Regions from separate parts of the Shinella sp. M27 genome, predicted to be linked through region 2. Evidence: riboswitches for the same ligand, from Rfam matches in the RefSeq annotation. Region 2 holds a riboswitch; each other region holds the start of a gene.

Region 1 (6,751 bases), on a different contig from region 2:
GCCCGATGGTCCGAGAAGCGTCAGGAACTCGTTGCTGATGACATCGAGGTCGATCGCGTCGAGCGCCGTCACGGTCTGTCCCTCGGGCGTGGCAAAGGCCTTCGCCGCCTTTTCCAGGCGGACTATGGAATCTCGCATCGTCGTTCCCCATTAATGTTATAAAAATAACGCTTGTGCGATTTCGATATCTGGATACCATTTGTTCATCCAAGTCAACGGCCGAAAGAAGCCGGGACGGGAAAGACGGCGCAAAGCAAAGCGCCGGGGCCACGACGGGCCAAACCATCAGAGGAGACTATTCGATGCCGAAATCGCATGATGCCGGTCTGTCCGGTTTTCGCCGCGCCGCCTTTTCGCTCGCCGTGCTCATGGCCACGACGGGCATGGCCAGTGCTGCCGAACTCAACGTCTATAACTGGGGCGAATATATCAATCCGGAGGTCTTGAAGAAGTTTGAGGAGGAAACCTCGATCAAGGTCAACCTCTCGACCTATTCCTCCAACGAGGAAATGCTGGCCAAGATCCAGGGCGGCGCCACGGGCTATGACATCGTTTTCCCGTCCGTGCATATGCAGGACATCATGGCCAAGCTCGATCTTCTGGAGAAGACCGACATCAACCAGTATGAAGGCTTCAAGAACATCGATCCGACGTTCCTGCGCGCCAAGAGCGACCCGAACGGCGAATATTGCCTGCCCTATGCCTGGGGTTCGGTCGGCATCATGTATAACCGCAAGGTCCTCGGCAAGGATATCACTGGCTGGAAGGACCTGATCGAGACGGTGAAGGCCAAGGGCCTGAAATTCACGCTGCTCGACGACATGCGCGAAGTGCTGGCGGTCGGCCTCATCCTGAACGGCCACAAGATCAACTCTACGGACCCGGCCGAGTTGCAGCAGGCGGCCGACACGATCATCGCCATGAAGCCGGATGTGGCGGCCTTCACCTATGACGAGCGGCCGATGGTGCAAGCGGGCGACGTGGCGGCCGGGCACGCCTTCGTCGGTGCGATGGTGGATATCTTCGCCAATGAGAAGGACCTCGGCTACGTGATCCCCGAGGAGGGGGCGACCATGTATCAGGAGGATATCTGCGTGCTGAAAACTGCGCCGAACAAGGACAACGCGATCAAGTTCCTCCAGTTCTATACGCGTCCCGAAATCGTCGCGCTGAACGTTTCGCAGCAGACCAACGGCACCGCCAACGTGCCGGCGCGGGAATTGACCCCGGCAAAGATCAAGAATAGCAAGGAAATCAACCCGCCGGCCGAGACGATGGCGCGTCTCCAGATATTCGAGGATCTGGGCCCGGCCCTGCGTCAGGTGGACCGTGTCTGGACGCGGGTCAAGACGGCGCAATGAGCCCGGTGTGAGTGCGGTTGATACCCGCCCGTCTTTGGACGGGCGGGATTTCGAAGAGAGGGGCGACGTGTCGAAACGCATTCTGAAGCTCGTTCAGTCCGACGACCTCAGGCGGTCCAAATCCGACAAGCTGATCGCCCATTACATCGAGCGCAACATCGCCGAGCTGCCCTTCGAGACGGCGCGGTCGATCGCCCAGCGCCTGGAACTCTCGCCCATGACCATCGGCCGCTATCTGCGCCGCATGGGTTTCGACGGGCTCGACGAGCTGAAGAGCGAGTTGCGCCGCGGCAGTTCCAACCCCGCCTGGCAGGTCAAGGGGCAGGTCGGACGGCTCGAACAGGACCGCAAGGACGGCAAGCTGCTCGCCGGACTCATCCAGCAGCAGATCGACAATCTCGGCGAAATCTACGCCATCACGTCAGCACCGGAATGGCAGCAGACGATCGACGCGCTGATCGGCGCGACCGAGGTCTATGTCGCCGCCTATCAGAACGTGCGCGGCATCGCGCAGTATTTCGCAAGCCAGCTCTCCTATACCCGCCCGCGCGTGCAATTCGTCGACGGCGTCAACGGCACCTATGCCGAAGTGCTCGACGGCTCCGTCGAGGGGCGGCTGCTCTTCCTGCACGACGTGCGCCGCTTTGCCGCCAAGGCCCGGCCGCTGGCGCTGGAGGCGCGGCGCGCCGGCGTGAAGGTCGTGCTGCTGACCGATGAATTCTGCCCCTGGGGGCCAGACGTTTCCGATATCTGCCTCATCGTGCCCGGCTCGCACGGGCCGCTGTGGGATGGTGCCGCGACCATGACGGCGGTGATGGATCTCATGTTGAGCAACATCATCGTCGAGATGGGCGACGAGGTGAGCGAGCGCGTCGACCGGTTGACGCACCTTCAGGACGTCTTCGGGGATTTCGAAAGCTGATTTTCGCCGTCACCTTGACGCCGCCGAACGGTGCGGACTAAGGATGGGACGACGGTTCCCCGAAGGATGACTCCCAGGGGATTAATAGGGAACACGGTGCGGATGACCCAACAGGGACCCATTCCGTGGCTGCCCCCGCAACTGTAGGCGGATTGCCGCCTGTCCTCGTGACGCGTTTCGCGTCATGCCACTGTGCGTTTGCACGGGAAGGCAGACAGGCAGCAGATATCCGTGAGCCAGGAGACCTGCCGTCAGAGCCGAGAGTGCTGCTTGCCATGCACTCCAGATCCAAGTCACGGGCGGGGAAGCCCGGAACAGGAGACGCCATGACGAGCCAGACTGCCGCCCGCGGCAGACCCCTAATCGTTTTCTCCCGACCGCATTCGGTGCGCCCTTCGTGGTCCATCGGCTGAGCCCGCACGCCTTCACTCTCCGGGAGAAATCCATGACCTTGTTTTCCGCGGCCCTGCGCGCCGCATCCCTCGCTTCCGCCCTTACCGGCGCGGTAACCCTCATCGCCTCCGGCACGGCCCAAGCCGCCGAGACGCAGTATCCGCTGACGCTGCAGAATTGCGGCCGCCCGGTCACCTTCCAGAAGGCGCCGACGCAGACCGTTTCGATTGGCCAGAGCTCGACCGAAATCCTCTACATGCTCGGCCTGGCCGACAAGGTGGTGGGCACGGCGCTGTGGGTCGGCCCGGTCCTCAAGGGCTATGAAGACGTCAACGCCAGGATCGACCGTCTGGCCGACAACGAGCCGAGCTTCGAAAGCGTGCTCGCCAAGAAGCCGGATATCGTCACGGTGCAGTTCCAGTGGCAGGTCGGGCCGGAAGGCGTCGTTGCCAAGCCCGAGCAGTTCGAGGAGCTCGGCATTTCCGTCTACACCTCGCCGTCCGATTGCGTCGGCAAGGAGAACAGCGCGGCCAGCGACGGCGTGCGCCATCAGGTCTTCACCATGGAGCTGGTCTATCAGGAGATCCGCGAAATGGCGCAGATCTACGATATCCAGGACAAGGGCGAAGAGGTCGTTGCCGCGCTGAAGGCACGCGAAGAGGCGGCCCGTGCCAAGGTTGCCGCCGCCAAGGACAAGCTCTCGGCCGTCTTCTGGTTCTCCAGCGCCGCGGATGCCGATCCCTATGTCGCCGGCAAGAACGGTGCGCCGGGTTACATCATGTCGGCGCTCGGCATCGAAAATATCATCAAGACCGAGGACGAATGGCCGACGGTCGGCTGGGAAACCATCGCCAAGGCCGCGCCGACGATGATCGTCGCGGGCTCGATGGAGCGCCGCCGCTATCCGCTCGACGGCCTTGAGGCCAAGCTCGACTTCCTGAAGACCGACCCGGTCGCAAGCCTCATGCCGGCGGTGAAGAGCAACTATGTCTTCGATATGGACGCGCAGGCGATGAACCCGACGATCCGCACCATCGAAGGCATCGAGCGTCTAGCCGATGCCATTGAAAAGGCTGGTTTGGCCAAGTGATCTCCGATCGTCCCATCCTGCTTCGGACGGGCGCCGCTTTCGCGGCGCTCCTTCTGCTGCTGTTTGCGCTCGGCGTCGGCGCCGCCGTCGGCGAGACGGCCATCCCTCTCGACGTGGTCGCCAAGACGGTGGCCAACCGCCTCTGGCATGCCGGCTACCCGCTGGAGCCGATCGACGAGGGCATCATCTGGAACTACCGGCTGAGCCGCGCGATGGTCGCGGCCTGCTGCGGCTCGGCCCTGGCGCTCTGCGGCGTCATCCTGCAATCGCTGCTGCGCAATGCGCTGGCCGATCCCTATATTCTCGGCATCTCCGCCGGCGCTTCGACCGGTGCCGTCAGCGTGGCGATCCTCGGTATCGGGGCCGGTGCCCTAACGCTGCCGGCCGGCGCCTTCCTCGGCGCGCTCGTCGCTTTCGGCCTCGTCAGCGCGCTCGCCTTGCGCGCCGGGCGCGGCACGAGCGCGATCATCCTGGCCGGCATTGCCGGCTCGCAGCTCTTCAACGCGCTCACCTCCTTCATCGTCACCAAGGCGGCGAGTGCGGAGCAGGCGCGCGGCATCATGTTCTGGCTGCTCGGCAATCTCTCGGGCGTGCGCTGGCCGGATGTCTGGCTGGCGCTTCCGGTGGCGATCCTCGGGCTTCTCGTGTGCCTGTGGCATGCCCGCGCGCTCGATGCCTTCACCTTCGGCACGGAATCGGCCGCCTCGCTCGGCATTCCCGTGCGCCGGGTCTATGTCGTGCTGATTGCCATTTCCGCGCTGATGACGGCGACCATGGTGTCCATCGTCGGCTCGATCGGCTTCGTTGGCCTCGTCATTCCCCATGCCGCGCGCATGGTGGTCGGCGTGCGGCATGGCCTGCTTCTGCCGGCCTCTGCCCTGATCGGCGCCATCTTCATGATCGTGGCGGATGTGCTGTCGCGTGTCATCATCCCCGGCCAGGTCCTGCCCATCGGCGTCATCACGGCACTGTTCGGCGCGCCCGCCTTCGCGCTCATCCTCAGCCAGAGGAGGTCTGCCCTGTGACGCTGTCTGCTAAAAACCTGCACTGGTCGGCCGGTGGTGCGACCATCCTGTCGGATGTCTCGCTGGATGTGCGCCCCGGCGAATTCCTCGGCATCATCGGCCCGAACGGCTCCGGCAAGACGAGCCTGATGTCGCTGATGTCAGGCATCCGCAAGCCGCAGGGCGGCGCCGTCATGCTCGACGGCACGCCGCTTTCGGATCACGGCCGTCAGGCCATCGCCCGGCGCATCGCCTTTGTCGAGCAGCAGGCGGAAACGACCGAGCGCATCACCGCGCGCCAGGCCGTCGAGCTCGGCCGTACGCCCTATCTCGGCGCGCTCACGCCCTGGTCGCGGGCCGATGACGCCATCGTCGACCGGGCGCTGGAGGAGGTCGATATGGCACATTTCGCCGGCCGGCTCTGGCACACACTGTCAGGCGGCGAGCGCCAGCGGCTGCACATCGCTCGTGCGCTTGCCCAGCAATCGCCGATCCTGCTGCTCGACGAGCCGACCAATCATCTCGATATTGGCCACCAGATCAGCCTGCTCCAGTTGGTGCGCGAGCAGGAGCTGACGGTCGTTGCGGCCCTGCACGATCTCAACCACGCCGCAATGTTCTGCGACCGAATCGCCGTCATGCAGGGTGGGCGCATCGTCGCGCTGGGCACGCCGGCCAAGGTGCTGGAGCCGCAGCGTCTGCTGGAAGTCTTCGGCGTCACCGTGGACGTGGAGCGCGACAGCGCCGGCGGCTGCTTCATCCGCTATCGCCGCCCGGAGCCGCGGCCGCCGCGGCTGAAACTCGTTGCCAACGAGGGGGCGTGATGCACGGCACGCTCTCCAACGACCATCTGAAGGAAGATATCCGGGACTATTGGTCCCGCCGCTCGCAAACCTTCGATCTCGCCTTCGGCCACCGTATTCCCGAAGGGCCGGAATTCGACGCCTGGGCGGCGGCGATCCGCGCGCATCTGGGGCCGGAGCCGCGCCGCGTGCTGGAGCTTGCCTGCGGTACGGGGGAGGTGACGCGCCTGCTGCTGTCGCTCGGTCACGAGGTGACGGCGCTCGATTTTTCCGAGGCGATGTTGTCGGTGGCGCGCAAGAAGCATGAGCGCGCCAAGGGCCTTCGCTTTCTGCTCGCCGACGCGGAAAACCCGATGGAGCCGGACGAAAGCTATGATGCCATCGTCTGCCGCCATCTCGTATGGACGCTGACGACGCCCGAGCAGGCCTTTGCGGAATGGCACCGCATGCTGAAGCCCGGCGGCATGCTGCTGTTCTTCGATGGCGACTGGGCCGCCCCAACGCGGCTCGGCCGGCTGGCGAGCCGCGCCATCGCGGTGCTCGATCGGTTCATCGGCACCGACCCGAATTATGACGGCGCGATGAGCGATCGGCATTCCAGCATCATGCAGCGCCTGCCTTTTGGCGACGGGCTGACGGTCGAGCGCGTGTTGCCCTTGCTGGAGGCGGCCGGTTTCCGCGATATGACGATCGGTTCCCACACCCCCATCGCCAGGGCACAACGCCGGACGGCGGACCTGCGCAATACGCTGCGCACGCTGCTTTATCGTCGCTTTATTCTCTGCTGCCGCAAGCCTGTTTAGGCTTCCGGCTCCACTGTCAGCTTGACACGGTCGGCGGCGAAGCGGGTGCGGGAAAACTGGATCGGCGTTCCCGCAAGGTCGGTGTTGATGGCTGTCGCGACGAGGATGATCGCACCGGGCGAAAGCTTCAGGTGCCGGATATCGTCGCCCTCGGCGTGAATGGCCGAGATTTCCGTTGAGCGGCGCACATAGTCGGCGACGCCGAGCTCGCGGAAGGAAGCGGTGACGGAGCGGGTCTGCTCGAAAATCCCGCCGATCTCGCCGAAACGGTCGGCCGGGAAATAATGAGTCGCGCGCGAGATGGGGCGTTTGTCGGCGCTATTGACGGTTTCCATGCGCACACAGAGCGTGCCGATGGGGAGCCCGAGGGCTTCG
Region 2 (6,751 bases):
CGCCATATCCAACCAGCGCGAATCCGTTACCATCTGGGATGCTGATAGCGGCAAGCCGCTTGGTCCCGTGGTCAGCTGGCAGTGCCGACGCAGCGCACCGGCCTGCGCCGAATTGATTGCTGCCGGCCATGCGCCACGTGTCCAGGCCCTCACCGGCCTGCCGATCGACCCGATGTTCCCCGGCCCCAAGATGAGATGGCTGCTGGATCGCGTGCCCACCGGAAGCAAGGTGCGGCTCGGCACGATCGACGCCTGGCTGATTCATTGCTTCACGGATGGCGCGGTGCACGCCTGCGACGCTGCCAATGCCGCCCGCAGCCAGCTTTACGATCTCAATGAACAGGTCTGGAGCGACGAACTCTGCCATCTCTTCGGCGTGACGAAATCCGCCTTGCCGGAAGTCCGCGACAGTGCATCCCGCTTCGGCGTCACGAAGAACGTGCCCGGCCTTTCAGACGGCATCCCGATTGCCTCCGCCGTCGGCGACAGCCACGCCGCCCTGTTCGGCCACGGCGCCTTCAATCCCGGCGACGGCAAGGTGACCTTCGGCACCGGTTCGTCGATCATGACGACCCTGCCCCGCTTCATCGCGCCGCAACAGGGCATCACCACGACCATCGCCTGGTCGATCGGCGGCAGACCGACCTATGCCTTCGAGGGCAATATCCTCGTCTCTGCCGCCTCGTTGCCCTGGATGGCCGACATGCTCGGCCTGCCCGATGTGCAGGCTCTCACCGAACTTGCCGCAACCGCCCCAGCCGGCGGACCAGGCTTCGTCCCGGCTTTCGTCGGCCTCGGCGCGCCCTATTGGCATTCCGATGCCCGCGCACTGTTTTCCGGCATCACCTTCAACACCAGCCGCGCCCAGATGGCGCGCGCCGTAACCGATAGCATCGCTTTCCAGGTTCATGATGTCTTCAAGGCCATGTCGACGCAATCGCCGACACCACTCGGCCGCCTCTATGCCGACGGCGGACCGAGCAAGAACACGTTCCTGATGAAGTGCGTGGCCGATACGCTGAACCACGCCATCATCCAGTGCGATGCACCGGAGGCCTCCGCCTTGGGCGCCGCCTATCTTGCCGGCCTGACGCTCGGCGTCTGGCCGGACCTCGCGGCGATCGCCGCCCTGCCGCGCGCCGTGAATGCCATCCCCCCGCAGGTCTCCGATACCGCGGATCGCCTGCTCGTCTGGCAGGACGCAATCTACCGCTCGACCGTCTCAGGTCCTTCCTCTATGAGTGAATAAAAATTCACTACGGGAGGCTCCATGGGACGGCTCAACGAGTTACGGCTGATTGCCCGCATTGCCCAGATGTACCACATCGAAGGCAAGCGGCAGGCTGAGATCGCAGAACTCATGCATATGTCGCAGGCCACCGTTTCGCGCATGCTGAAGCGGGCGGAGCAGGAAGACATCGTACGCACGACGGTCATCCCGCCGGCCGGCACCTTTGCCGAGCTGGAAACCGCATTGCGCGAGCGCTACCGCCTCACCGAAGCCATCGTCGTCGATTGTTCGGAAGATCGCGATGGCGCCATCATGGCACGCATCGGCGAAGCGGCCGCCCACTTCCTCGAAGTCACGCTACAGCAAGATGAAATCGTCGGCGTCTCGAGCTGGAGCCAGACGATCCTGCGCATGGTGGACAACATCCACCCGCTGAAGAACGCCAAGGCCAAATACATCGTGCAGATCCTGGGCGGCATGGGCGACGCTTCCGTCCAGACCCACGCGACGCAGCTGACCGCCCGCCTGGCCCGGTTGACGGGCGGTGAGCCGCGGCTTCTCCTCGTGCAAGGCATCACCTCTTCGCGGGAAGCCAAGCTTGTCATGCTGGCGGACCCGGTGGTGCGCGAGACGATGGACCTCTTCGGCCGCCTCAGCCTCGCCATCGTCGGCATCGGCGCGGTTGAGCCGTCGGAGCTTCTTGCCCGATCCGGCAATACCTTCTCCCGCCAGGAAATGGCGATGCTGCACGAGGCGGGTGCAGTTGGCGAAATTTCCTATCGTTTCTACGACCAGGACGGCAAACCGGTCGAAACGCCCCTCAACGACCGCGTTATCGGCCTTTCGTTGGAGGAACTGCGCAAGACTGCCCGCGTCATGGCGCTCGCGGGCGGAGAATCGAAAACCCAGGCCATCGCCGGCGCCCTGAAACTTGGCGTCATCGATGTGCTCGTCACCGACAAGTTTACTGCGGCACGGCTCACGGCCTGATCCATCCCGGACCAGACATCGGCCTGCTGCGCATTATGGAGAAAAGACCATGACACGTTTTGCAGGCCAGACGGTATTCGTCACCGGGGGCAACAAGGGCATCGGCCGCGGCATCGCCAAGCGCTTTGCCGAAGAAGGCGCGAAAGTCGCGATTGCCGCGATCGAAAAGGACACGGTGGACGCGGCCGCCGCACTCGCCAAGGAAACCGGCGCCGAAATCCTCGGTCTCGCGCTCGACGTGACAGATGCCAAGGCCGTTCAAGAAGCCTATGGTGAGGCTGAAGCGGAGCTGGGTGCCATCTCCGTTTCCGTGCAGAATGCCGGCGTCATCACCATCGCGAAGGTCGAGAACCTGACCGAGCGTGAATGGGACCTCAATCTAGACGTCAACACCAAGGGCGTCTTCCTGTGCTGCCAGGAGGCGATCCGCCGCTTCCGCGCCAGCGGCACGAAGGGCCGGCTCATCAACACCGCCTCCGGTCAGGCCCGCCAGGGCTTCATCTACACACCGCACTATGCCGCGTCGAAATTCGGCGTCGTCGGCCTCACCCAGAGCCTCGCCAAGGAACTCGCCCGCGAAGGCATCACCGCCAATGCCATTTGCCCCGGCATCATCCACACCGAGATGTGGGACTATAACGACCGTGTCTGGGGCAAGATGCTCGGCGAATACGGCCCGGGTGAACTGATGGCCGAATGGGTCGAGGGCATCCCGATGGGTCGCGCCGGCACGCCTGCAGAAGTCGCCGCCCTCGTCGCCTTCCTTGCGTCCCCCGATGCAGCTTACATCACCGGCCAGACCATCAACGTCGATGGCGGGCTGATCATGTCGTAAGACGGGGCTAGCCTACGGACGCTATCTGTTTCACACAAATGCACGCCTATCGGCGCGCTTTTGCAGGAGCGATCATTTTTGCGATAAACCAACACCGATCTTAAGCTCTTGAATGGATCTGAACCTACGCCGTCAGTCGCATGTATGGTTTAGGGCTCCAAGCCCGCGCAACGCGCTGTATTTCGAATATGCGTTTCCATTTCCAACCGAGCTCCCGTGGGATCGTTTGCGCGCAGGGCCGCGATTATGCGGCGATGCTCTGCGATGGATTCACGCATGCGAGCGGGATCAGTTATCGGAATGGGTTGTCGTTGCGTCGCGGTCAACTGATCGCGGACGGTGTGGTAGAGTGCACGCAGCATAGCGTTACTGCAGGCCGATGCGATGATCGCATGGAATTCCAAGTCGGCTTCGACGTTGGCTAAGAGATCCTGCTGCGCCCAGCCTTGCTCCATCTGCTGGGTCATTTTTTCCATCTGATCCAGTTGATTCGCCATCAGCCTCCCTGCCGCAAGACTAGCCATTTGCCCTTCCAACATGATCCGCGTCTGGAATACATCGAAAACCGAATAGCTGTCGGAGTAGCGCCAAGGGCCCATGTGATTGGACGCCATGCTGGACAGCGGCTCGCCGCTCACAGTTGCGGGGGCAGCCCCGGCTTTGCCGAATGTTCGGCGCACCGGATTCCCTCTTAGCCCTGGAATGGCAAAGCCGCTCCAGAGAACCACGACGCGCAGACTTCACGTCATCAGGGGGCGATTGTCAATAGATATAAAGAAATGCTTATACCTTTATCTTCATGGGCGACTGATTTCGTCGAGATACCAGTCGATGTAGCGAAGCTCGTTATGCTCCATTGGCGCGATCGGGCCGGGAACGAAATAGTGTGACTGCACGCCACGCGCCGTGTGCTCGATGATTGCCTTGTCTTCGGCTGTCGTGACCTTCCAGAGCCAGGTCAGCCGGTCGAGATCGTAATCCTTGCCCTCCTCCGCCTTGCCATCGACAAGCCAGATGAGCTCCATCTCGCAGGTCTCTGCCGTCTTCGGAATAAAGCGATAGATCATGCCGTGATCGGGGTAGCAGACGAGGAATGTCGTTCCGCCGAGATGAATGGAGGTGACGCCACCATCAAAATCGGTAAAACGCCCCATCAGCGGCGCGACAGCCTTGCCATCCTCGCTGCCGCTCTCAACACCCTCGTAGAGCGCATAGCGGAAGGCATGGATCGCCTCGCGACCTTCCCGTGAGGTTTGCCAGCGGTTGCCGGAACCGACCTCGATGCCAAGCGCATAGGTCCGCGCTTCCATGGCGTCGTTCATCGCCTCGATCATATGGAGCGGCTGCTCCAGCGCGTGGGTCTGCGAATATTCCGGATGCGCGGGGCCGCAGTGATAGCACTCGACGTAATTCTCGACGGCCAGCTTCCAGTTGGCCGCAACCGGATAGGTTTCGCGATAGGCGACCTTGGCGCTCCCCCAGCCGTATTGGCCGCAGGTCGCGTGCAACAGATGCTCGACCTCGCTGAAATCCAACGGAACCTCCGCAAAGGAGATAAAGATCAGGCCTTCGACAACGCGCACATGCAGCGTTTTCAGCCCATGGTCCTCGCGCTTGAATTCCTTCGGCATCAGGCGCGCCGCACGCAGGCTTCCGTCATTGCCGTAGGTCCAGGCATGATAGGGGCAGACGAAGACGCGCGCATTGCCTTTCTGCTTGGTGCAGACCTCCGCGCCGCGATGGCGACAGACGTTGAGGATGGCATGGATCGAGCCATCCGCCGCGCGCGTGACGATCACCTGCTCGGTGTCAATACGGAAGACCTCGAAGTCGTTGGCGTTGGGGATCACGCTCTCATGGGCGATGCAATGCCAATGCCGGCGGAAGACCCGCTCCATATCGCGCTGGTAGATATCGGCATTGTGATAGAACGGTCGGGAAAGACCGTAACCGGCACGATGCCCTGCAATGAGTTGGTCGATCGGACCCGTAGACGTCTTGATTAAGGTCTCTGCGTCCTTCGTCACTCAATGCACCCCTAAATACTAGCTTCTCATCAGTATTTAGACGTTCAGGAGCTTGGACAAGTCGCCGAAATTTCCTCTATTAATCGACATTGTCGATTAGAGGCATAAGCTACTCTAACGATTTCATGTCGCGTTTAAATGCCCGCGATCTCTTAGCGAAAGAACGCATTCGCCAAACAGCCTCAAAATTCAACAATGAATAGACAATAAATTCACCGGGATGGCCCATGTTACCCGATATATTGCAGACCAGAAGCGGCTAGGAGGATACGAACCGAGATTCCCGAATGCGCCATCCCAACGGGGTCATAGCGCGATGTCGCTGACGCTACCGCGACAAAAAAATCTCCTGGCCCTCCGCGATCATTGCTCGAGTGAGGGGGACTCTACCGCACTATTATCAGATGCGGCAAACTGCGCTCATGAACCAACTCGAACCGTCGGCCCATAGTTGTAGCAAAAAATCATTAGCAACTCTAGCGCGTTTTCGAGATTGGAAGAAAACGGCGCCTTCCCCGCGCCCGATGCCGAGTTTGCCAATGGCGTGACCGCGGCCATGCGGACATCGGGCGCTGCAAAAACCGTTCCTCGGACGTTGCCAAGCCCGTCTGGCGTGCGGCCACCGATCCATATGCCCCGATGCGCATCCCGGCCGGCGCCGACGCGGTCGCCTGGATCATCAAGGTAGACTCTCAGCCATCCAGGCCGATGTCCGATGCAGATACGCTCGGCTCTGCATCGGACGAGATTTCCATCTCTGACGCGCTCCGCCCGAAATCCGCAAGAAGTTACAGTAGCGACCACTCGAATATAGATGAAAGTAGACAGTCCGCTCCGGGTAGGCATTGGCAGTGGCGTGAATCGGAGGGATAACTTGACTAGATTAATCTTGTTTTTATCCTTCGAGCGGTTATGAGAGGCGCAGCTGTGTCCGCGGCGGAAATTTCTCGCGCGGCAACCACGGAATGAACTGCCGGAAACGATGGCGATCAACCGCAACACATTGCTCTATCAGCTGTTCAAGCTCTACCATCGCGAGGCGGTCCGGTTCGCCACGCGGCTTGTCGGTAATCGCGACAACGGTGAGGAAGTCGTCCAGGATGCCTATCTGAAGCTCGTTGCACGGCGGTCGACCACGCCGATCAACCATCCGAAGAGCTATCTCTTTACCGCGACCCGCCATGCCGCGATCGATTTTACCGATCGCCAGAACCGGGAATGGCAGCGCCGTGTGGACCTCGACAGCCTCAACGAGGCTCATCTTGCCGATGACGGCGCTGCGCGCATGGACATGCAGCGCGAACTGGCCAAGCTCGCCGTCTATCTCAACACCCTGCCGCCGCCCTGCCGGCAAGCCTTCGTGATGAACAAGCTGCAGGGATACACCCATCTGGAGATCGCCGCGCATCTCGGCATATCCACCAGCATGGTCGAAAAACATATCGTCCGCGCCCTGCTCCACTGCCGATCCCTCCTTCTGGCCGATGGGGACCTGTAATGTGCGAGCCTATTGTGGATTTGTGCGATTTGCCCCGTCTTAACCGGCAGAGGGGCAACCGAACCTGGATATATCGATGAATGATCTTGCCAACACGCAAGCCGATCCGGTCGAAGAGGCGCTGCATTGGATCGTTCGCCTGAATTCGGGCGCGGCAACGCCCGAAGATG
Region 3 (6,751 bases), on a different contig from region 2:
CTCTCACGCCTCGATCTGTACATCCCCGATCGGCCGCGAGCAGCAGGCGAGGATGTAGCCTTCCTCGATCTCGTCATCGAGAATGCCGCCATTATGGTGCATCTCGACTTCACCCGAGACCTTCATGACCCGGCAGGTGCCGCAGAGGCCACCCTCGCAGGCGGCGCCGATGCGCACGCCGGCGGCGCGGGCTGTCTGCAGGATCGTCTGGCCGGGCGGGCATTGGGCATCCTTGCCGGCCATGGTGAAGGTGACGGTCGAGATGGCGTTGACGTCGGCCGCTTGTTCGCCGGCACCGGCACGGATGGCGATCTCTTCCGGCGCGGGCGCATTGGCCGGCTGGAAGCTTTCCTCGTGGTAACGGTTCATGTCGAAGCCGCAGACTTTCAACATGTCCTTGACGCCGCGCATGAAGGGTTCCGGGCCGCAGCAGAAGACGGTGCGCTCGCGGAAATCGGGCGCGAGCAGCGAGAGACGCGCGGCATCGATACGGCCGCGCAGACCGTGCCAGCCGTCGCGCGGATTGTGGCCTTCCACGACGAAGCCGAGCGCGAGGTTCGGCATCTGGGCGGCCAGACATTCGAGTTCCGGCTTGAACAGCAGGTCCTCCGGCTTACGGGCGCAGGAGACGAAGGCGACGTTGGATTGCGGCGCGCAATCCGCCATCCAACGCGTCATCGACATCATCGGCGTCACACCGGAGCCGGCCGAGATGAACAGGTATTTTTCCGCCGAATAGCGCACGAAGGAGAAATCGCCGAGCGGCCCGAAGGCCTTCAGCTTCATGCCGGGGCGTAGATGATCGAACATCCAGCGCGTGCCGATCGAGTTCTTCTGCGCCTTCACCGTCACGGCGACGGAGAAGGGCCGCGAGGGTGTCGAGGAGAGCGTGTAGGTGCGCATCACGGGCTCGTCCGGCGACACCGGCAGTTCCAGCGTGACGAACTGGCCCGGCAGATAGCGGAACCAGTTCTTCTGATCGGAACTGAAGGTGAAGGTCATCACGTCGGCCGTCTCCACGGTTGCCGCGATGCATTCCAAGAGGTTATGGCGATCATGCCAGGGGTGAAGTTCGTCGAAATGGCGGAAATGGCTCGAAATCGTCATGTCAGGCCACCCGCGACATCGGTTGCTTGTTGTCCAGCCGGTCGATCATGAAATTCGAATACCATTCGACGAACTGCATGACGCCGCCCTCGTCCTCCGGGGAATAGGGGCCGGGCTGGTAAGCCGGCGAGCGAATGCCGAAGGCGTTTTCCTCGACGATCTGGCGGTCCTGGTCGTTGGTCTCGGTCCAGACATGGGTGAGCTCGTCGAGCCGGTAATCGGCACCCTCGACGGCATCCTTGTTGACCAGCCACTTGGTCGTGACCTGCGTCAGCTCCGGGCCGAGCGGCAGGACGCGGAAGGTAATAGCATGATCGGCCAGCACATGGTTCCACGTCGTCGGATAGTGGAAGAGCAGCAGCGTGCCGATACCGCTTTCCGAGACGTCGTTCGACAGCGGGCGCTGGACGGCGCGCGCACCGGACATGGTGTAGCTCTCGGCATCCTGGATGAGCGGCATGCGGGCCGCGCGGAACTGGCCGGTCGGCGACATCCGGAATTCACTCGGCAGGCCGGAGGCCTCGCATTTCGCCCAATGCGCGGCGATAACGGGATCGTCCTTAGCACCCTGCACGCCCGTCGCCGTCGGCGCTTCCGGATAGGTGCGGCAGAGTTCGGGATGGTTGGCGGCGCAGTGATAGCACTCGCGGTTGTTTTCCCAGACGAGCTTCCAGTTGCCCTTCTCGATGATCGTGCTCTCGAAGGCGACCTTGGTTTCGCCGAGCCGGTGGCGCGCAAGATAGGGTTCGGCAGTGGCACGGAAGGCGGAGAAATCCGGGGCCTCGTCGGCGAGGCAGATGAAGATGTAGCCGCCGAGGGTCTCGCAATGGATCGGTTTCAGGCTGTGCTGCGTCCTGTCGAAATCCTCAGCCATGTGGCGGGCAAAAAGCAGCGAGCCGTCGAGCTCGTAGGTCCACTGGTGATAGGGACAGACGAGCTTGGCCGAGGTGCCCTTGTGCTGGGTGCAGACACGCGAGCCGCGGTGGCGGCAGGAATTGTGCAGCGCGCGGATCGTGCCCGAGCGGTCGCGGGTGATGACGACGGGATAATCGCCGACCTGCACAGTGAAATAGTTGCCGGCCTTAGGGATTTCGCAGTCATGGCCGATGAACAGCCAGTCGCGATACCAGATCGTCTCCATGTCGAGCTTGTAGTGGTCGGGGTCGATGTAGAAGGCCTGTTCGAGGCTGTGGCCTTCACGCCGGTTCTTGAGCTTGCGGAGCACGTCGCTGCGGATATCCATGGCAATCCTCATAGGTCCAGTTTGGGGATGAGGCGCACGGAGGAGACGGCATCCAGGCGTGAAAACGCCCGGCGTGCACGCTTCCCGGCCGCCCGCCGCAGCCAGTCACGATCTTTTCTCCAGGCTGGTTTCCGGGCTGAGGAGTGGCCATGCAGGACAGAGCCTGCGACCGACACGGCGCCTTCCCAGACTTCCGTCCAGTGGCTTTTTGCCGCTTTTGCTCCAACACCGTTGCGGGGGCAGCGCCGGATTTCAACCGGCTTCCCAATTCTTCGCCCTCCCTAGAAGGCGACACCTTGAGTGTCTTTATCTAACCGCAAGAATCGCCGGCCGACATGTCAAAAAACGACGCGCCTTCATGATTTGACGACAATCAAAAAATGAGTGAGCCGCTTCTATCTCTGATATTTATCGATATATATCAATATAATATGCCTTTTAATCGCACGAATTGGCGCGAGAATGGGCACGGGGATGAGCAAAGCGGCAGCTTGTCATATTGCGACCATCGAAACCGCCCTGCAAGGATTGAGGGTCCGGACGGAAAGGAATGCTTAACGGCGTTTCCATAAACTTCCGCCATCAGGGCGTGCGCGCAAAGCGCCACGCGAGCAGGGAGTGCTGGGCGTGCAGCAACAGCAGACGAAGTTTCGCTATTACGACGCCGTCGCCTACAAGCGCGAGAACCCGCCGAAATCCGCCGTGCACACGGAATTCCTGCGCACCGGCCGCATCGACCGCACCCCCGACAACTGGAGCCCGAGCGAAAAGCGCTACCTCTCCTATGCCGAGGTGGCCGAACGCACCGGCCGCAAGCTGGAACGCGCCGGCACCGTTACCCACGACCGCATCAACGGTTTTCACCGCTCGATCCAGTTCCCGAAACTGATCTTCCACCGCACGCTTACGGAAACGCCGCACCTCGGCTATTGCCACATCACGGTGGCCAATTCGAGTTTCGCGGATTTCCAGAACGTGCAATGGGCCTTCTACATGGCCAATTTCTTTGCCGAAATCGGCGAGGAAGAGCAGTTCTTCGCCGGCATTTCGAAAAAGCAGAGCCGCATGTATTTCGCCGTCGCCATCACGCCGACGGACCACGAAGGCCGCCTGACGATCGATCGCAAGGTGCGCGGCAACGGCGTGATCTTCCGCACGGATGATCCCAAGCTCGCCATGAAGAACGTACTGATGCTCGGCGCCCGCAACGAGGCGCTGCGCAAGATCATCAGCGCGCTTTAAGTTTCCCGAACGCAATTCCGGACGCAAACCCGCTTCACCCTTTTGCTGGAACGGCTTCTCACGCCCTGTACAGCATCCACTCCTTGCCCGCCGGCACCTCGTCGCCGCGGCCGTAGACGACGATCTGGTCGCCGCCGGAGGCCTTGGCTTCAAGGAGAGCCCGCTCGCAGGCCGAGGACAGGTCGAGCGCGCTGTCGGCGCGATCCGACATGCAGACACCGGCCGACAGGGTAAGATGGCCGAGATTGCGGTTGGTGCGCGGATCGCGCAGCGCCACCGTCTGGAAGGCGGCGCGCAGCAGATCGATCAGCCGCTCCACCTCCCCCTCATCCGAAGTGTTGAACAGGAAACCGAAGCGCAGGCCGTCGAAACGCACGGCGAGGTCGTTTGACGGGAAGGCCTGGCGGATCAGGCCGCCGTAGAAGGTCACGAGATGGTCGGACAGCGCCTCTATCTGGGCCGGCGAGAAGCGGCGTTCGGCGTCCACTTCCGCCACGACGACGCCGCAGAGCATCGGCAGGGAGGGGTTCGCATAGACGCGGGCGAGCGCCTTGTTGAAGGCGCGGCGATTGCCGAGCTTGGTCGGCGGATCGACGAATTTCATCGCCTCGAATTCCACCATCTCCTTCTGGATGCCGTCCATCGTGGCCGATTGCGCCGCAACTTTTTCCGCCATCTCCGCCGTGTGGGTGACGCGCTGCTCGGTGGCGCGCTGCAACGCTTCGAGCGAGCTGCCGAGCGCACCACCGACGCTGCCGATCACCTGCGAGGCCTCGCCGATCAGGCGGCCGTAGTCGTTCAGCGAGGAGCGCTCCTGGCTGAGCAGGTCCATGAAATTGCTCATCTCGTTGCTGATCGCGCCGGCGGAGCGCTGCAGCACGCTCGCCTCGTGCTGGTGCGGCAGGTATTTCCGGCCCAGTTCATCGAGGGCGGCCTGGGTCTTGTATTTGCCGAGTGCGATGAAGTCGCGCACGAGATCCGGATTGCTGCCGGCATAGGCCTCGTAGACCAGTTCGTAATTGCGCGGCAGGCCGTCTATGCCCATCTGCTTCATGGCCGTTGCAACGCGCAAGGCGACGTCGGTGGTCGAGGATTTCCTGTTAGCCATTCAGATGCGGACCTGCTTGCGGGACTTTTCACCCTGACCGTAACAGCCCAGTCTTTCGGCCGATCTAATCCGGCCGTTCGAATTTTAGCCATCCGCCGAACTCTTGGCATTTGCCGGCAAAGGCCTGTAAAGGAAGCGGCAAAGACGGAAGGGCGAGATGGCTGATATCGTTGACACGCGCACGGATGCGGAGGAAGCGCTGGCGCGCGCCACCGAAACGCTCGGCCGCGGCGTGCCGGTCGCCATTCCCACCGAGACGGTCTACGGCCTTGCCGCCGATGCCACCAATCCGCTCGCCATCACCCGCATCTATGACATGAAGGGCCGGCCGCGCTTCAATCCGCTGATCTGCCATATGGCCGATCTCGCCATGGCGGAAAAACACGCGGTCTTCGACCCGCTGTCGCGCAGGATCGCCGAGGCCTTCTGGCCGGGGCCGCTGACGCTGGTTCTGCCGATCCGGCCGGAGAGCGCCATCCATCCGCTGGCGCGCGCCGGGCTCGATACTGTCGGCATCCGCATTCCCAAGGGGTTTGCCAGCCGGCTGCTCGCCGCCTTCGGCAAGCCGCTCGCCGCGCCCAGCGCTAACACATCCGGCCGCATCAGCCCGACCACGGCCCGCCATGTCGCCGACGATTTCGGCGCGAAGCTGGAGCTGGTCCTCGATGGCGGGCCGGCGGTCGTCGGGCTCGAATCGACGATTATCAAGGTCGAGGGCGGGACGATCCGCCTGCTGAGGCCCGGCGGGCTGGACGCAGCCGACATCGAGCGCGTCACCGGCCTGCCCGTTCTGCGCAACGAGACGGCCGGCGCGACCATCGAGGCACCCGGCATGCTCGCCTCGCATTATGCGCCCGATGCGCCGGTGCGGCTCGATGCCAGCGACGTGCGGCCGGGCGAAGTGCTGATCCGCTTCGGGGGCACGCCGCTTCCCGGCGAGGCGCAAGCGGCGCTGGTGCTCGACCTCAGCCCTTCCGGCGACCTTGCCGAAGCCGCCGCCAATCTCTTCGGCTACATGAAGCAGGCGGATGCGGCGGGCGGCAGTGCAATCGCCTTTTCGCCCATTCCCGCCACGGGCCTCGGCGAGGCGATCAACGACCGTTTGCAGAGGGCCGCCGCCCCGCGCGGATAAGAATGGAGACGACCATGGTTGCGGCAACACTTCCCCCCGAACTCATCGCCCGCTTCGCCACAATCACCGGTCCGGCCCATGCGCTGGTCGATGACAAGGACATCGCGCCCTATCTCGTCGAAAGCCGCGGGCTTTACCATGGCACCTCGCCGCTGGTGCTGCGGCCCGGCTCGGTGGAAGAAGTCTCGGCCATCCTGGCGCTTGCCACGGAAACCGGCACGGCCATCGTGCCGCAGGGCGGCAATACCGGCCATGTCGGCGGCAGCGTGCCGCGTGAGGGCATGGCGGATGTCGTGCTGTCGCTCTCCCGTCTCAACCGCATCCGCGACGTCGATCCGGTCGGCAATGTCATCGTCGCCGATGGCGGCGCGGTGCTGGCGGAGATCCAGAAGGCCGCGGAAGACGTCGACCGGCTCTTCCCGCTGTCGCTCGGCTCGGAGGGCACCTGCCAGATCGGCGGCAACCTTTCCACCAATGCCGGCGGTACTGCGGTGCTCGCCTATGGCAATATGCGCCAGCTGTGCCTCGGCCTCGAGGTCGTGCTGCCGACCGGCGAAGTCTGGAACGGCCTGCGCCGCCTCAAGAAGGACAATACCGGCTACGACCTGCGTGATCTCTTCATCGGCGCGGAGGGTTCGCTCGGCGTCATCACCGGGGCGGTGCTGAAACTCTTTCCGCGCCCGCTCGGTCATGAAGTGGCCTTTGCCGGGCTGAAATCCGTTGAGAATGCCCTCGCCCTCTTCGAGCGTGCGTCCAGCCGCTGCGGCACGGCGCTGACCGGCTTCGAGCTGATGCCGCGCCTCGGCGTCGATTTCACCACGCGGCATATTCCCGGCGTGCGCGATCCGCTCGCCACCCGGCATGACTGGTATGTGCTGATCGATATCTCCACTTCGGACGCCGCCGAGACGGCGCGCCG

Evidence for each region. Region 2 has a riboswitch for cobalamin ahead of ACOZK4_RS26285 (FadR/GntR family transcriptional regulator). Riboswitches for the same ligand answer to the same signal wherever they lie in the genome.
Region 1: another riboswitch for cobalamin. It lies ahead of ACOZK4_RS13470 (ABC transporter substrate-binding protein); the one in region 2 lies ahead of ACOZK4_RS26285 (FadR/GntR family transcriptional regulator).
Region 3: another riboswitch for cobalamin. It lies ahead of ACOZK4_RS10160 (aromatic ring-hydroxylating oxygenase subunit alpha); the one in region 2 lies ahead of ACOZK4_RS26285 (FadR/GntR family transcriptional regulator).

What each region holds. Positions count from the first base shown of each region.
Region 1 covers NZ_JBLZPK010000033.1:75,677-82,427, reverse strand. Annotated here, with positions in the region: gene ACOZK4_RS13485 (ABC transporter ATP-binding protein) at 1-138, opposite strand, end outside; gene ACOZK4_RS13480 (polyamine ABC transporter substrate-binding protein) at 369-1,361, shown strand; gene ACOZK4_RS13475 (MurR/RpiR family transcriptional regulator) at 1,429-2,283, shown strand; cobalamin riboswitch at 2,319-2,550, shown strand; gene ACOZK4_RS13470 (ABC transporter substrate-binding protein) at 2,729-3,766, shown strand; gene ACOZK4_RS13465 (FecCD family ABC transporter permease) at 3,763-4,791, shown strand; gene ACOZK4_RS13460 (ABC transporter ATP-binding protein) at 4,788-5,594, shown strand; gene ACOZK4_RS13455 (class I SAM-dependent methyltransferase) at 5,594-6,376, shown strand; gene phnF (phosphonate metabolism transcriptional regulator PhnF) at 6,373-6,751, opposite strand, start outside.
Region 2 covers NZ_JBLZPK010000074.1:53,916-60,666, reverse strand. Annotated here, with positions in the region: gene ACOZK4_RS26300 (FGGY family carbohydrate kinase) at 1-1,249, shown strand, start outside; gene ACOZK4_RS26295 (sugar-binding transcriptional regulator) at 1,271-2,221, shown strand; gene ACOZK4_RS26290 (SDR family oxidoreductase) at 2,271-3,056, shown strand; gene ACOZK4_RS26285 (FadR/GntR family transcriptional regulator) at 3,206-3,670, opposite strand; cobalamin riboswitch at 3,654-3,800, opposite strand; gene ACOZK4_RS26280 (aromatic ring-hydroxylating oxygenase subunit alpha) at 3,854-5,083, opposite strand; partial or broken gene ACOZK4_RS26275 (short-chain dehydrogenase/reductase) at 5,669-5,761, shown strand; gene ACOZK4_RS26270 (sigma-70 family RNA polymerase sigma factor) at 6,066-6,581, shown strand; gene ACOZK4_RS26265 (FecR family protein) at 6,658-6,751, shown strand, end outside.
Region 3 covers NZ_JBLZPK010000027.1:69,531-76,281, forward strand. Annotated here, with positions in the region: gene ACOZK4_RS10155 (2Fe-2S iron-sulfur cluster-binding protein) at 4-1,107, opposite strand; gene ACOZK4_RS10160 (aromatic ring-hydroxylating oxygenase subunit alpha) at 1,109-2,350, opposite strand; cobalamin riboswitch at 2,456-2,664, opposite strand; gene ACOZK4_RS10165 (DUF6656 family protein) at 2,978-3,592, shown strand; gene ACOZK4_RS10170 (diguanylate cyclase domain-containing protein) at 3,651-4,700, opposite strand; gene ACOZK4_RS10175 (L-threonylcarbamoyladenylate synthase) at 4,858-5,832, shown strand; gene ACOZK4_RS10180 (FAD-binding oxidoreductase) at 5,847-6,751, shown strand, end outside.